DNA from 3 places in the Streptomyces sp. NPDC050548 genome. Region 2 is predicted to be linked to each of the others. Evidence: riboswitches for the same ligand, from Rfam matches in the RefSeq annotation. Region 2 holds a riboswitch; each other region holds the start of a gene.
What was found. Region 2 has a riboswitch for cyclic di-AMP ahead of ACIBJH_RS03720 (transglycosylase family protein). Riboswitches for the same ligand answer to the same signal wherever they lie in the genome.

Region 1 (4,513 bases), on a different contig from region 2:
GGGCCGTTCACCGCCGTGGCCGTGCATCTCTCGTTCGTGCCGGGCTGGAACATCGGCCAACTCCGCACCGTGCGCCGCTGGATCGCGGAGCTGCCCCAACCCCGGGTGCTGATGGGCGACTTCAACCTCTTCGGCGCTCTTCCCCGGATCACTCTGAACGCGACCGCGCCGCGTGGCTGGCGGAGTGCGGCCCGGCGGGCGACCTTCCCCTCGCACCGGCCGCTCGTCCAGCTCGACCACATCATGACGACGGGGCTCGCCGCGGACGCCGTGGGGGCGGTGGGCGCGCCGAGGGTGGAGATCTCCGATCACCGGCCGCTGGTGGTGGAGCTCTCGCTGTGAGTCAGTTCCACAGGGGGTAGGTCACGGTGTGCTGGAACTTGTCCGGCCGCGCTCCGGGGTACGTCAGGGTGATCTCGCCGTACTGCCGCAGCTGCGGATGCCGCTTCCAGGTCTGTGCGGAGTCGAGCCGCACGGTCACCGGGAAGGAGTGGAACTTGCCCGCCGCGCAATAGGGTTTGCAGTCGTTCACCCAGTTGACGCCCGTGGCCGTCGCGGAGTTGGCGTTCCAGGCGGTCCAACGCAGCGACGCCAGGCGGCTGTTGCCGTCGCCGCAGGCGAGCATGAAGTCGGCGGGACGCACCTCGGGATGCCAGAGGCAGTCGACCAGCACGGGGACCGCGGGCTGCCGCTGGGCGACCGGTTGCGCGTGCACCGTCGCCGGGGCCGCGGACGAGGTGCCCACGGCCGGCGCCAGCAGAGCGGCCGCACAGACCGTGACGACTCCGACCATGGTGTGTTTGTACATGTCCGCTCCCGGCCGCCCGTTCGTACCCGTCACTCCGCACCCGCACCGGCGGTGGACCCGCCTGCAGGGACACGGTCGTCGTCCGTCTCTCGTTCGACGCTACGACCGTGTCCTGGGTTCCACCACTCGTACAGAGCAACGACGCGGCCCGCCGGGAGTAGCGGGACGCATGTGACCCATTGGCTCAGGCGGGTCGTACGGCGCCCCGGATGGCGGCGGAACCGGCGTAGAAGATCGACTCCTCGCGTATCGGCGTGCCGGGGCTCGGCGCGTGGATCATCAGGCCGTTGCCGGTGTAGAGGCCGACGTGGTCGATGCTGTCGTAGAAGAAGATCAGGTCGCCGGCGCGGATGTCCGTGAGCGGGACGAGGGCGCCCGCGCCGGACTGTTCCTGGGCGGTGCGGGGGAGCAGGACTCCCGCCGCCTTCCAGGCGGCCTGGGTGAGGCTGGAGCAGTCGTACGCGTCCGGTCCCGCAGCGCCCCACAGGCAGGGCCTGCCGATCTGTGCGCGGGCGAAGGCGAGCGCGGTGGCGGTCTTGCTCTGGGCGCCGGCGTCCGGTGTGGTCGCGGTGGGCACGACTGCGGTGGGCGCGGGGCTCATGGCCGGGGCCGGAGGGAGCGGGACTTCGGGGGCCATGGCCGGAGGGGCGGGGGGCGCGGGCGCGACGGACGGGGCCGCGGCGAAGGAGACCTCGGGGGCGGGGGCGGCCGGCTGCCACTCCTGCTGCGGCGGGCGCCAGGACGGTTCCGGTGCGGGCTGCCAGTCGGGCCGGGCCGCGGGCTGCTGGGGGATGAGAGGTATTTGCCCGGTGGACCAAGCTGGTTGCTCGGCTACTGCGGGCATCTGTCCGGTGGACCAAGCTGGTTGCTCGGCTACTGCGGGCATCTGTCCGGTGGACCAAGCCGGTTGCTCGGTCACCGCGGGCATCTGGCCCGTGGACCACGTCTGTTGCTCGGTCACTGCCGGGAACTGGCCGGTGGACCACGGCTGTTGTTGGGTCACCGCGGGCATCTGCCCTGTCGCCCAGGTCTGTTGCTCGGTCACCATGGGCATCTGCCCGGTGGACCATGTGGTCTCCGGGGCGGACCAGGCCGTCTCCGGGGGTGGCCAGGTGGCGCCCGTCGGCGCGGTCTCGGTGCGCGGTGCGCCGATGGACGGGAGCAGGTCCAGGCTCGCGGTGAGCGGGTCGAAGGCCGGTGCCGGGGCGGTCGCGAACTGCTGCGGTGCCATGACGCGCGCGGGCGGCACGTCGACAGCGGGGGCGGGCGGTACCGGCGGCAGGTCGAGAATGGTCGCCGGAGGCATCTGCGACATCTGGGCCTGTGCCATCTGTGCGATCTGCGCGATCTGAGACATCTGCGGCACCTGAGACATCTGCGGCACCTGAGATATCTGCGGCACCTGAGATATCTGCGGCACCTGAGACATCTGCGCCTGAGGTGCCTGCGTCTGTGACATCTGCGGCATCTGTGCCATCACAGGAGACTGCTGTGTCTGCTGTGTCTGCTGTGTCTCCTGTGCGGCGGGAGGCAGCGCGGCGATGGGTGCTGCGGTCAACTCCGCTGCGGGGCCCATGAGTTGCGGGGCGGTGGACTCCGGTGCGGCGGTGGTCCCCATGGTCAGTTCGGCCACGGCGCGGCCGGGCTGCGCTTCGAGTTCGCGGCCGGTGCTCTGGGGCTCGGGACGTCGCTCGGACCGCTCGGGGCGGGATTCGGCCGGGCGGGCCGGGGTCCTGCCGGGCGGCAGCATCGCCGGTACGGTCGGGCCCAGTTGGGTGCGGGCGCGGTCGAACAGCTGCCGGGTGACGGCTTCGACGGCGGGGTCGGAAGGACGTGACGCGCTGGAGCGGGACTCGACACGCTTGCGCGGTTTCCCGGACATCGCACGTGTGGCGTTGTAGGTTCCGGAGTCCGTCTCGGCCCGGTCGTAAAGAGAGTTGATCCGCCGCTGGACTTCGTCGCGGGTGGGTCGGTCGTCCACGGTGGGGCCACTGCCTCCGGTGCGCGTGCGTCGTTCTGCCGGCATGGCAGACGTGCTCCTTCCGCTTCGCGCCTACCGGGTTAGCTGTCGGGTTCGGGCGTCGATCACGGAAGGTTTGCCCTACGGTCCTTGCCCTGAAGGGCAGTTGGACCGATTCACCCCAAGTTCGGTTGGGTCCCCGGCTCCGGCTGTCGCGAGCGACACGCCGGACTCGGCGCAAGCCGTGCGGCCCGGCGCCGATCGCCGGAGTAGGTCGTACGGCCTGACGCCAACTTAGCCAACGTGTGTGCCTCGTGTGAAGGTTGAAGCGCGATATGTCCGATACGTATTTGTGACCTTTACCTCGCCCTGGTGTGTCGAGGGGTCAGGGGCCCGTCGGGGCGGGTGATCCATAAGAGGTCGCTATGAATTTCTGGGACGGTTGAACACACCGGGACCGGGCTCCGTATTGGGTCGGGGGATTTCCATGCCGGGACGAGCCGGGCCGACCGATACGTGTAGGAGCAACTTCCTTGGCACGCAACACGCGCAGACGCCCCACAGGCGCACGACGCGCGACGATGGCAGCAGTCGCCCTGATGCTGGGCGGCGGAGGACTGATGGCGGCGAACGTCTACGCGTCGGCGTCCGAAGGTGGTTGGGGCGGTGACTCCGCCCAACAAGGGTCTCCGGACGCGGCATCGCGAGGCGCGACGATCGACTGCCCGGACATCGGTACCCAGTTGACGACGGTGCCCGACGAGGCGAAGACCGACGTCGACAAGGAACTCGCGAATCTGGACCAGCAGATAACCGAGGCCTACCAGAAACTTCAGGACTCCAGGGAGTCCATCCGCCAGGACGCCTCCTTCGCCGACAACGCGATCATGAATCCGTTGAAGGAGAAGCGGGCCGCGACCATCGGGCGGATCGACGACGCGATCGCACGCGTCGGGGACCGACCGGAAGGACTCGACGCGCTCGCCGCCTGCACCCTGATCGCGCCCACGAACGAGAACGGCGACCAGGGCGACCAGGACGGCAACGGCGACGACCAGAGCGCCAGTGCCAGTGCCAGTGCCAGCACCGGAGACCAGGGCGGCCAGGGACAGCAGGGTCAGCAGGGCCAGCAGCAGTCCACCAACGGGCCCGTCGCCTCGGACTACGCGGACATCACCTCCGTACAGCCGAATGTGAACGCTCCGCAGGAGCAGGCCGATGCCTCCCGGGGCACGTTCGTCACCGCCTGCGGGGTGAACGAGAACGGCCTGTTCAACTCCGACAACGTGATCGTCGCGCCCGGTGTCACCAACGGCGCCCACCACTTCCACGACTACATCGGCAACCAGTCCAACAACGCCTTCGCCAGCGACCAGGACCTCGCGAACGCCGACACCAGCTGCGAGAACCCGGGCGACAAGTCCACCTACTACTGGCCCGTGCTGCGCCTGCAGAACGGCAAGCAGGAGCGGGACGCCGACAAGCCCGGCGGCGGCACCGAGGGCAATACCGGTGAGATCGTCACGGCCAAGCAGGTCACCCTGACCTTCGAGGGCAACCCGCAGAGCAAGGTCGTCGCGATGCCGCGCCTCCTGCGCATCATCACCGGCGACGCGAAGGCCTTCGTCAACGGCCCGGCCAACGCCAACGCCTCCTGGAGCTGTACCGGGTTCGAGGACCGGCAGCTCAAGGACAAGTACCCGCTGTGCCCGTCCGGAAGTGACGTCGTGCGCACCTTCAAGTTC
Region 2 (4,513 bases):
AGTTGATGACGCATCTCCTCAACATCGACCCGCCGGACCACACCCGGCTCCGACGGCTGGTCAGCAAGGCGTTCACACCCCGCCGGGTGGCCGAATTCGCGCCCCGGGTGCAGGAGTTGACGGACCAGCTCATCGACCGGTTCGCGGGGAGCGGCTCCGCCGACCTCATCCACGACTTCGCCTTCCCGCTCCCCATCTACGCCATCTGCGATCTGCTCGGCGTCCCCCGCGAGGACCAGGACGACTTCCGGGACTGGGCGGGCATGATGATCCGGCACGGGGGCGGGCCGCGAGGCGGAGTCGCGCGGTCCGTGAAGAAGATGCGCGGCTATCTCGCCGACCTCATCCACCGCAAGCGCGCGGCCCTCCCCGACAGCCCGGACCCGCTGCCCGGCGAAGACCTCATCTCCGCCCTCATCCGCGCCTCCGACCAGGGCGAGCACCTCACCGAGAACGAGGCCGCGGCGATGGCCTTCATCCTGCTGTTCGCCGGCTTCGAGACGACCGTCAACCTCATCGGCAACGGCACGTACGCCCTCCTCACCCACCCCGAGCAGCGCGCCCGCCTGGAGAAGTCCCTCGCCGCGGGCGAACACGACCTCCTCGAAACCGGCGTCGAGGAACTCCTGCGCTACGACGGCCCGGTGGAGCTGGCGACCTGGCGGTTCGCCACCCGCCCCGTGACCCTCGGCGGGCAGGACATCGCGGTCGGCGATCCCGTACTGGTCGTCCTGGCCGCGGCGGACCGCGATCCGGAGCGGTTCGCCGATCCCGACGTCCTCGATCTCGGACGGCGTGACAATCAACACCTGGGTTACGGCCACGGCATCCACTACTGCCTCGGCGCCCCGCTCGCCCGCCTGGAGGGACAGACCGCGCTCGCCACCCTCCTCACCCGCCTCCCCGACCTCCAACTCGCGGCGGATCCGGCGGACTTGCGCTGGCGCGGTGGGCTCATCATGCGCGGACTGCGCACGCTGCCAGTGGAGTTCACTCCCGGAGCGACCACACCAAACCCGTAAACCCGGACCGAACAGGCCATCTCGCCCCGTAAACCCGAAGGTGACAGTTCCTCAAGTCTGTGATCTTCACGTGATCTACGTGGCATTAACTTGTGACAAGTGATCGACTGCGGCTACGTTCGAATATCAGCGCGGCGCCCCGCAGCACCCGTCGCGCGCTCCCTCCAGTCGTCACGCGAAAGGCCTCCGCATGCTCTCCGGGAACGGTCGTCACCGTCGCCCCCGTCAGGCTCCGGCAATCCTCGTCGCGGCCGGCGTGACCGGCTCCGCCATCGCCATCCCGCTCCTCGGCGCCGCCGCCGCGAACGCCGCCGACGGCACCACCTGGGACAAGGTGGCCCAGTGCGAGACGGGCGGCTCCTGGAGCGAGAACAGCGGCAACGGCCACTACGGCGGGCTGCAGCTGACCCAGGACGACTGGAACAAGTACGGCGGCCAGGACTACGCCCCCACCGCCGACCTCGCCAGCCGCTCCCAGCAGATAGCCGTCGCCGAGAAGATCCTCGACGCCAAGGGCACCTCCGAGTGGATCACCTGCGCGCTGGTCGCCGGCCTCACCACGACCTCGGGTTCGACGAACGTCGACACCGGCCTCGCGAGCGACTCGCCGTCGACCGGCGCGACGGACTCACCGGGTTCTTCGGGTTCCTCCGACTCCTCCGGCTCCTCGGACTCTTCCGATGCCTCCGGATCGTTCGGCTTGTCCAACTCCGGAAACGCGGAGCCGACCTCGTCCGACTCGCAGAGTCCGACACCCTCCGCGACGGACAACCCCACCAAGTCCGACAAGTCCACCACCCCTTCGGTGGACGACAGCTCGGCCAGCGCCTCCCCGAAACTCGACGAATCGGACAACTCGGAGCAGGCGGTGGGCAAGTGGAGCCTCGTCGACACCGGCGCGCTCGGCGACTCCGCCGATGAAGGTGTCGAGCAGCAGAGCACCGGCAAGCATCGCGGAGCGAGCGCCGAGGAGAGCGTGACGCCCGAGACGTACACCGTCCGTGCCGGCGACTCCCTCGCGTCCATCGCCGACTCCCTTGACTTCGACGGCGGATGGCGCGCGCTCTACGCCGAGAACAAAAAGGTGATAGGCGCCGATCCGTCCGCTGTCGTCGCCGGTCAGACCTTGGACGTCAGTGCTGAAACGGGCGGAAAGTAGCAGCAAAGCAGCGGGAGTTCACGTCACGCTTCGCGTCGAATGTCCGCTTTGGTGAAAGTGTGGGATGAGTCTCAGAAGCCCTGATCGTCTTTGAAATTCCGCCGATTCCCTGTCTACGGTCAAGGCCGCTCGTCACCACGAGCCCCGGCTGCCGCACACGCCGAGTCCTGCCAGCGGCCTCCGGGAACAGTCGTCGCGTCAAGCGCCGTAGGCAGGAGCGGGGGACCCAAGGTAAGTGCCGGGCCCGGGAGTCGAGAGACGACCGGAACCGGCTTGGGGTTAAGTCGCGCACCGCGAGGTGCGTGGCCGGGCAACTCACACGGCCCGAACCCGACAGCTCACCTCGTAGGCGTCGGTGAGGGGATTGGGATCTTCCATGCTGTTTTCCAGCAAGGGCAAGCACCGCCGTCCGTCCAAGGCCACCCGCGTCGCCACGCTCGCCGGCGTGACCGGCGTCGCCATCGCCGCCCCGCTCATGGCGACCGGCACCGCCTCCGCCGCCACCGCCTCGGAGTGGGACACGGTCGCCAGCTGCGAGTCCGGCGGCAACTGGTCGATCAACACCGGCAACGGCTACTACGGCGGCCTGCAGTTCTCCGCCTCGACGTGGGCCGCGTACGGCGGCACCGCCTACGCCTCCACCGCCAACCAGGCCTCCAAGTCGCAGCAGATAGCCGTGGCCGAGAAGGTTCTCGCCTCCCAGGGCAAGGGTGCCTGGCCCGTCTGCGGCACCGGCCTGTCGAGTGCCACGTACTCCGGCGGCAGCTCCAGCTCGTCGAGCAGCTCGAACAGCTCCTCCAAGAGCACCACCGAGCGCTCCACGTCCAACACGACCGCCTCCCGCTCCGCCGAGCGTCCGGCCGCCAAGAAGACCGTCACCACCCCGACCGGCAAGAAGGTCAAGAAGGGCGACGGCGAGTACAAGGTCGTCAAGGGCGACAGCCTCAGCAGCATCGCCGAGAAGCACAAGGTCAAGGGCGGCTGGCAGCAGCTGTTCAAGCTGAACAAGGACATCATCGACGACGCGGACGTCATCTTCCCGGGTCAGCAGCTGCACCTTAAGTAGCACTCAGCTGAACCACAGCGCCCTCACATCCGTGGACTCCATCATGGAGACCTCGTGAGGGTCACCCCCGTCCCCCACGGGCTCCCCGCTCCGGTGCGTGTTCCCCCGTACGCACCGGGGCGGGGCTTTTTGTTTCCGCTTCAGGGAACCTTTTTGTTCCGTTCGGAAACAATTTACTCTCGGTTCTGTCCATCAGGCGGCCGACCGGATGGCCAATCGCCCCGAGCCGGTTAGGCTCGTCTCGCAGAGCCGCTGCGGTGTTGCCGTAGCCGCGTCAGACCCCAAGAAGGAGATGCTCGTGCCGTCCATCGACGTCGTCGTAGCCCGGGAAATCCTGGACTCCCGAGGCAACCCCACGGTCGAGGTCGAGGTCGGCCTCGACGACGGCAGCACGGGTCGTGCCGCCGTTCCCTCCGGCGCCTCCACGGGTGCCTTCGAAGCCATCGAGCTGCGTGACGGCGACCCCAACCGCTACGGCGGCAAGGGTGTCGAGAAGGCCGTACTCGCCGTCATCGAGCAGATCGGCCCGGAGCTGGTCGGCTACGACGCCACCGAGCAGCGCCTGATCGACCAGGCGATGTTCGACCTGGACGCCACCGACAACAAGGGTTCCCTCGGCGCCAACGCCATCCTCGGCGTCTCCCTCGCCGTCGCGCACGCCGCCTCCGAGGCGTCCGACCTCCCCCTCTTCCGCTACCTGGGCGGACCGAACGCGCACCTGCTGCCCGTTCCGATGATGAACATCCTGAACGGCGGCTCGCACGCCGACTCGAACGTGGACATCCAGGAGTTCATGATCGCCCCGATCGGCGCGGAGTCCTTCTCCGAGGCGCTGCGCTGGGGCGCCGAGGTCTACCACACCCTCAAGAAGGTGCTGAAGACCAAGGGCCTGTCCACCGGCCTCGGCGACGAGGGCGGCTTCGCCCCGAACCTGGAGTCCAACCGCGCCGCCCTCGACCTCATCGTCGAGGCCATCAAGCAGGCCGGTTACATCCCCGGCGAGCAGATCGCGCTCGCGCTCGACGTCGCCGCGTCCGAGTTCTACAAGGACGGCAAGTACGAGTTCGAGGGCAAGTCCCGCTCGGCCGCCGAGATGACCGAGTACTACGAGGAGCTCGTCTCCGCGTACCCGCTCGTCTCCATCGAGGACCCGCTGTACGAGGACGACTGGGCCGGCTGGAAGGTCATCACCGACCGCATCGGCGAGAAGGTCCAGATCGTCGGCGACGACCTCTTCGTCACCAACCCCGAGCGCCTCGCCCGCGG
Region 3 (4,513 bases), on a different contig from region 2:
GCCGCAACTTCAAGCACGTCGGGTACTCGCTCGCCGCCACCGGGCACATCGCCGAGACCGCCTGGCACCAGGGCGTCGACCTCTACGACGGCGTCAAGGACCGGCTCCGGGCGGCCCTCGAATTCCACTCCCGCTACCAGCTCGGCGAGGCCGCGCCCGCCTGGCTGTGCGGCGGCAAGGTCGACCGGAACATGGGGCCCGACCTGGAGGTTCCGCTCAACCACCTGGAGGACCGGCTCGGCATGAAGGTGCCCGCCGCGCACAAGCTCGCCGAGACGACCCGGCCGGCCGGCAGCGACGACCTCTTCGTCTCCTGGGAGACCCTCACGCACGCCGGTAACCCCGCCGACTGAAACGTGTGTGACATCGGACCCCGCGGATGGCGTATAGTTGCAATCACAACGGCGCGGGGTGGAGCAGCTCGGTAGCTCGCTGGGCTCATAACCCAGAGGTCGCAGGTTCAAATCCTGTCCCCGCTACTCAAGACTGAGGGCCGGAATCCGGAAACGGATTCCGGCCCTCAGTGTTTTCCCCCCGGTCGGCCCACCCCGCTCGCAGCCCTCCCCCCACCGGGAAAAACTGGAGGCGTGGAGGAGGGTCCGTATGTGCGAGCCGGCGGGCGCCTGCCCGGCGATCCCGTGCCCGACCCCGGTCTCGGTCCCGGTCTCGGCCCCGACGAGGAACGGCGGACCGCCCGCGTCCTCGCCCTCGTCCGCCGGCTGCCCGCCCTGCTGCTGATCGTCGGGGCCTGCTACGACTACCTCACCCCGCAGGACTTCACGGCGGCCCCCTTCTTCACCGCCGCCCCGCTCGTCGCCGCCCCCCTCTACTCCCGACGCGGCACCGTCCTCACCGGCCTCGCCGCGCTCGTCGTCGTCCTCGCCGTCCACATCAGGCTCGGCATCGTCCTGCGCATCGACGCGGTCACCGAGGTGGCCACCGTGGCGACGGTCGCCGGTCTCGCCGTCCTCATCAACGCCCTCGTCCGCCGCAGCAGCGAACAGCTCGCCTCCGTACGCGAGATCGCCGAGGCCGCCCAGCGCGCCGTACTGCCCGAACCGGCCGAGCGCATCGGCGGGTTCGAGATCGCCGCGCGCTACGAGGCCGCGCAGGAGGGCGCGTTCATCGGCGGCGACCTGTACGCGGTGCAGGACACCCCGCACGGCGTACGGCTGGTCGTGGGCGACGTACGCGGGAAGGGCATGGGCGCGGTCGCCGCCGTCGCGGTGGTCATCGGGGCGTTCCGGGAGGCCGCCGAGCAGGAGAGCACCCTGGAGGCGGTCGCGCAGCGGCTGGAGCGGGCGCTCGCGCGCGAGGGCACCCGGCGCGACGGGCTCGACGCGTTCGAGGGGTTCACCACGGCCGTCCTCGCCGAACTCCCGCACGGCGACGGCGTCTTGCGGATCGTCGACCGGGGCCACCCGCCGCCGTTGCTCCTGCACGCGGACGGCACCGTGGACACCCTGCTCGTCAAGGAGCCCGCACTGCCGCTGGGGATGGGGGAGTTGGGGTTCTGGCCCGACCGGGCCGAGGAGTTCGCGTTCCCCGGCGGCGCCACCCTGCTCCTGTACACCGACGGTCTGTCCGAGGCCCGGGACTGCCACGGCGTGTTCTACGACCCGGGGGAGCGGCTGGCCGGGCGGACCTTCCGCAGCCCCGAGGCGCTGCTCGGCCTCCTCGCCAAGGAGGTGCGCCGCTACTCCGGGGGCGGGATGACGGACGACATGGCGATGATCGCCGTACGCCGTCCATGACCGGTCGACGACCGGTCAACTCACCCGTTTTTCGCCGTTCGTGGGCTCTTCGTCCTGCAAGGAAAGGTTAATGATCAAGCGAACGGGCTTGGAAACGGGCGCCCGTGTCTATTAACGTTCGATAACGCAGCACGGTCGTCCCAGCCGTCACAAGAGACAGCTCCGTGCGCACGCGCCGAATCCCGCGAGGGAACCGGGGAACCACCACTTGGGGTGAATCGCACGTCGACAGTCGTGGGAACACGACCGGTTTACGCGCGTAGGAGACCTTCCTGCTCCGAACCCGTCAGCTAACCCGGTAGGCGAGAAGGAAGGAAAGGAGCACGCCCACGTGGCGTCCAACCAGGCTGCCCCAGAAGCCCCGTTCGTCTACGGCGGTTTCCGCCCCGACGAGGGCCCCTGGGAGGAGTGGAACCCCAGCGCGGAGTCCGTTCTTCCCAACCGCGGCAAGCACCGTGTCGCCAAGCAGCGTGGTGGCGGGGGATTCGCCCGCAGCTCCACCGTCCTGGGCGTCGGTGTCATAGCCGCCGTCAGCGCCGGCGGGATGGCCAGCGCGAACACCGGCAAGCCGCCGGTCTCGATCTCCATGCCGGACCTGCCCAACGTGGGCCACCTGCTGGACGACTCCTCCAGTACGCCGAAGGGTTCCGCGACCGCGCTCAGCAGCGTCGGCGTGACCACCACCGAGACCGCCAAGGGCACCTCGGACGCGGGCGAACTGCTGCGCAACCGGATCATGGAACAGGCCGAGCTGCAGCAGCTCCAGGTCGACGGCAAGTCCCAGGCCGCCGCCGAGGCCGCCGTCGCCAAGCAGGTCGACGCCGCCGCCGCGAAGGCCGAGCAGGACGCCGCGCAGAAGGCCGCCGACGCCAAGAAGGCCGCGGAGGCCGCCGCCAAGAAGAAGGCCGAGGCCGCGAAGCTCGCCGCCCTCGCCAAGCAGTACACGCTGCCGGTCGCCTCGTACACGATCACCGGCACCTTCGGCCAGGCCGGCTCCATGTGGTCCTCCGGCTACCACACCGGACTCGACTTCGCCGCCCCCACCGGCACGCTGATCAAGGCCATCCACAGCGGCACGGTCACCGAGGCGGGCTGGGCGGGGTCCTACGGCTACCGCACGATCCTCACCCTCGACGACGGCACCGAGCTGTGGTTCTGCCACCAGTCCTCGATCAACGTCAGCGTCGGCCAGAAGGTCGCCACCGGTGACGTCATCGGCCGCGTGGGCGCCACCGGCAACGTGACCGGGCCGCACCTCCACCTTGAGGTCCACATCAACGGCGCCGCCACCGCCAGCGACCCGGCGCCCTGGCTGCGCAGCAAGGGCCTCAACCCCTGAGGTCCCCGAGATCTCTGGATCACCCGTTGGAATATCCGGTTCCGGTCCGGCAGTTGAGGTAGAGCATGACTTCTCTTCGCAAGCTGGGCCGGTCCGACCTGGAGATCTTTCCGCTGAACCTCGGCGGCAACGTGTTCGGCTGGACCGCCGACGAGGCGACCTCCTTCGCCGTGCTCGACGCCTACGCCGCCGCGGGCGGCAACTTCGTCGACACCGCCGACTCCTACTCGGCGTTCGCCCCGGGCAACCAGGGCGGCGAGTCCGAGACCGTCATCGGCAAGTGGGTCAAGGCCCGCGGCAACCGCTCCGACGTCGTCATCGCCACCAAGGTCAGCCAGCACCCCGACTTCCCGGGCCTGTCCGCCGCCAACATCAAGGCCGCCGCCGAGGCCTCCCTGCGCCGCCTGGACACCGACCACATCGACCTCTACTACACCCACTTCGACCAGGTCGAGGTGCCGGTCGAGGAGATCGTCGGCGCGCTCGACGAGCTGGTCAAGGCGGGCAAGGTGCGGCACATCGCCGCCTCCAACATCTCGCCCGAGCGCCTTCAGGCCTCCCTCGACTTCTCCGACCGCGAGGGCCTGGCCCGCTACGTCGCGATCCAGCCCCACTACAACCTCGTCTCCCGCGACACCTACGAGGGCGAACTCCGGGACGTCGCCGAGCGCAACGGCCTCGCGGCGCTCCCCTACTTCGCCCTCGCGGCCGGCTTCCTCACCGGCAAGTACCGGCCCGGTACGACCGTGGACAGCCCGCGCGCCGGACGGGCCGCCGGCTACCTCGCATCCGAGCGCGGCCAGAAGGTCCTGACCGCCCTGGACGAGGTCGCCCGGGCCCACGACGCCTCCGTCGCGACGGTCGCCCTCGCCTGGCTCGCCGCCCAGCCCACGGTCGCCGCCCCCATCGCCTCCGCCAGGAGCCTGGAGCAGCTGCCCGACCTGCTCGCCGTGGCCGAACTGGCCCTCACGGACGCCGAGATCGAGCAGCTGACACAGGCGTCGGCCTAACGGGCGTCAGGACCGGTACGGGTTGTACACGGGAGTCCCGTACGACCCGTACACCGGCCACGGCGGCACCACCACCGGCACCGGCGGCGCGATCCGCCGCGCCGCGTACTCCAGCGCGGGCCGCGCCACCTCCCGCAGTTGCCACAGCTCGTGCAGCAACTCCCTTTCCCGTACGGCGAAGTCGGCACCGGCGCGGCCCCGTGCGGCCCGGTACCGCAGGAACGCCAGGGAGGTCGCGCAGGCCTCGTAGCGGGCCACCGAGCGGGCCGCCGGGCGGCCGAGGCAGTGGCCGGCGTACTCGCGGGCCAGCCGGCGGGCCCGCATCGAGCCGAGCACGAACGGTTCGCTCGGGGTCAGCCAGCCCGCGAGCACATACACCGGCAACTCCTCGCGCACCGCGCGCAGTTCAC

Region 1: linked by a shared signal. The riboswitch ahead of ACIBJH_RS27510 (NlpC/P60 family protein) and the one ahead of ACIBJH_RS03720 (transglycosylase family protein) in region 2 are both predicted to bind cyclic di-AMP.
Region 3: linked by a shared signal. The riboswitch ahead of ACIBJH_RS44185 (M23 family metallopeptidase) and the one ahead of ACIBJH_RS03720 (transglycosylase family protein) in region 2 are both predicted to bind cyclic di-AMP.

What each region holds. Positions count from the first base shown of each region.
Region 1 covers NZ_JBITGV010000010.1:255,580-260,092, forward strand. Annotated here, with positions in the region: gene ACIBJH_RS27500 (endonuclease/exonuclease/phosphatase family protein) at 1-342, shown strand, start outside; gene ACIBJH_RS27505 (hypothetical protein) at 344-808, opposite strand; gene ACIBJH_RS27510 (NlpC/P60 family protein) at 993-2,834, opposite strand; cyclic di-AMP (ydaO/yuaA leader) riboswitch at 2,843-3,016, opposite strand; gene ACIBJH_RS27515 (DUF1996 domain-containing protein) at 3,350-4,513, shown strand, end outside.
Region 2 covers NZ_JBITGV010000001.1:793,087-797,599, reverse strand. Annotated here, with positions in the region: gene ACIBJH_RS03730 (cytochrome P450) at 1-1,022, shown strand, start outside; gene ACIBJH_RS03725 (transglycosylase family protein) at 1,213-2,181, shown strand; cyclic di-AMP (ydaO/yuaA leader) riboswitch at 2,375-2,548, shown strand; gene ACIBJH_RS03720 (transglycosylase family protein) at 2,558-3,247, shown strand; gene eno (phosphopyruvate hydratase) at 3,540-4,513, shown strand, end outside.
Region 3 covers NZ_JBITGV010000027.1:24,635-29,147, reverse strand. Annotated here, with positions in the region: gene ACIBJH_RS44200 (alginate lyase family protein) at 1-353, shown strand, start outside; tRNA gene ACIBJH_RS44195 (tRNA-Met) at 406-479, shown strand; gene ACIBJH_RS44190 (PP2C family protein-serine/threonine phosphatase) at 606-1,754, shown strand; cyclic di-AMP (ydaO/yuaA leader) riboswitch at 1,918-2,074, shown strand; gene ACIBJH_RS44185 (M23 family metallopeptidase) at 2,086-3,093, shown strand; gene ACIBJH_RS44180 (aldo/keto reductase) at 3,159-4,103, shown strand; gene ACIBJH_RS44175 (PrsW family glutamic-type intramembrane protease) at 4,110-4,513, opposite strand, start outside.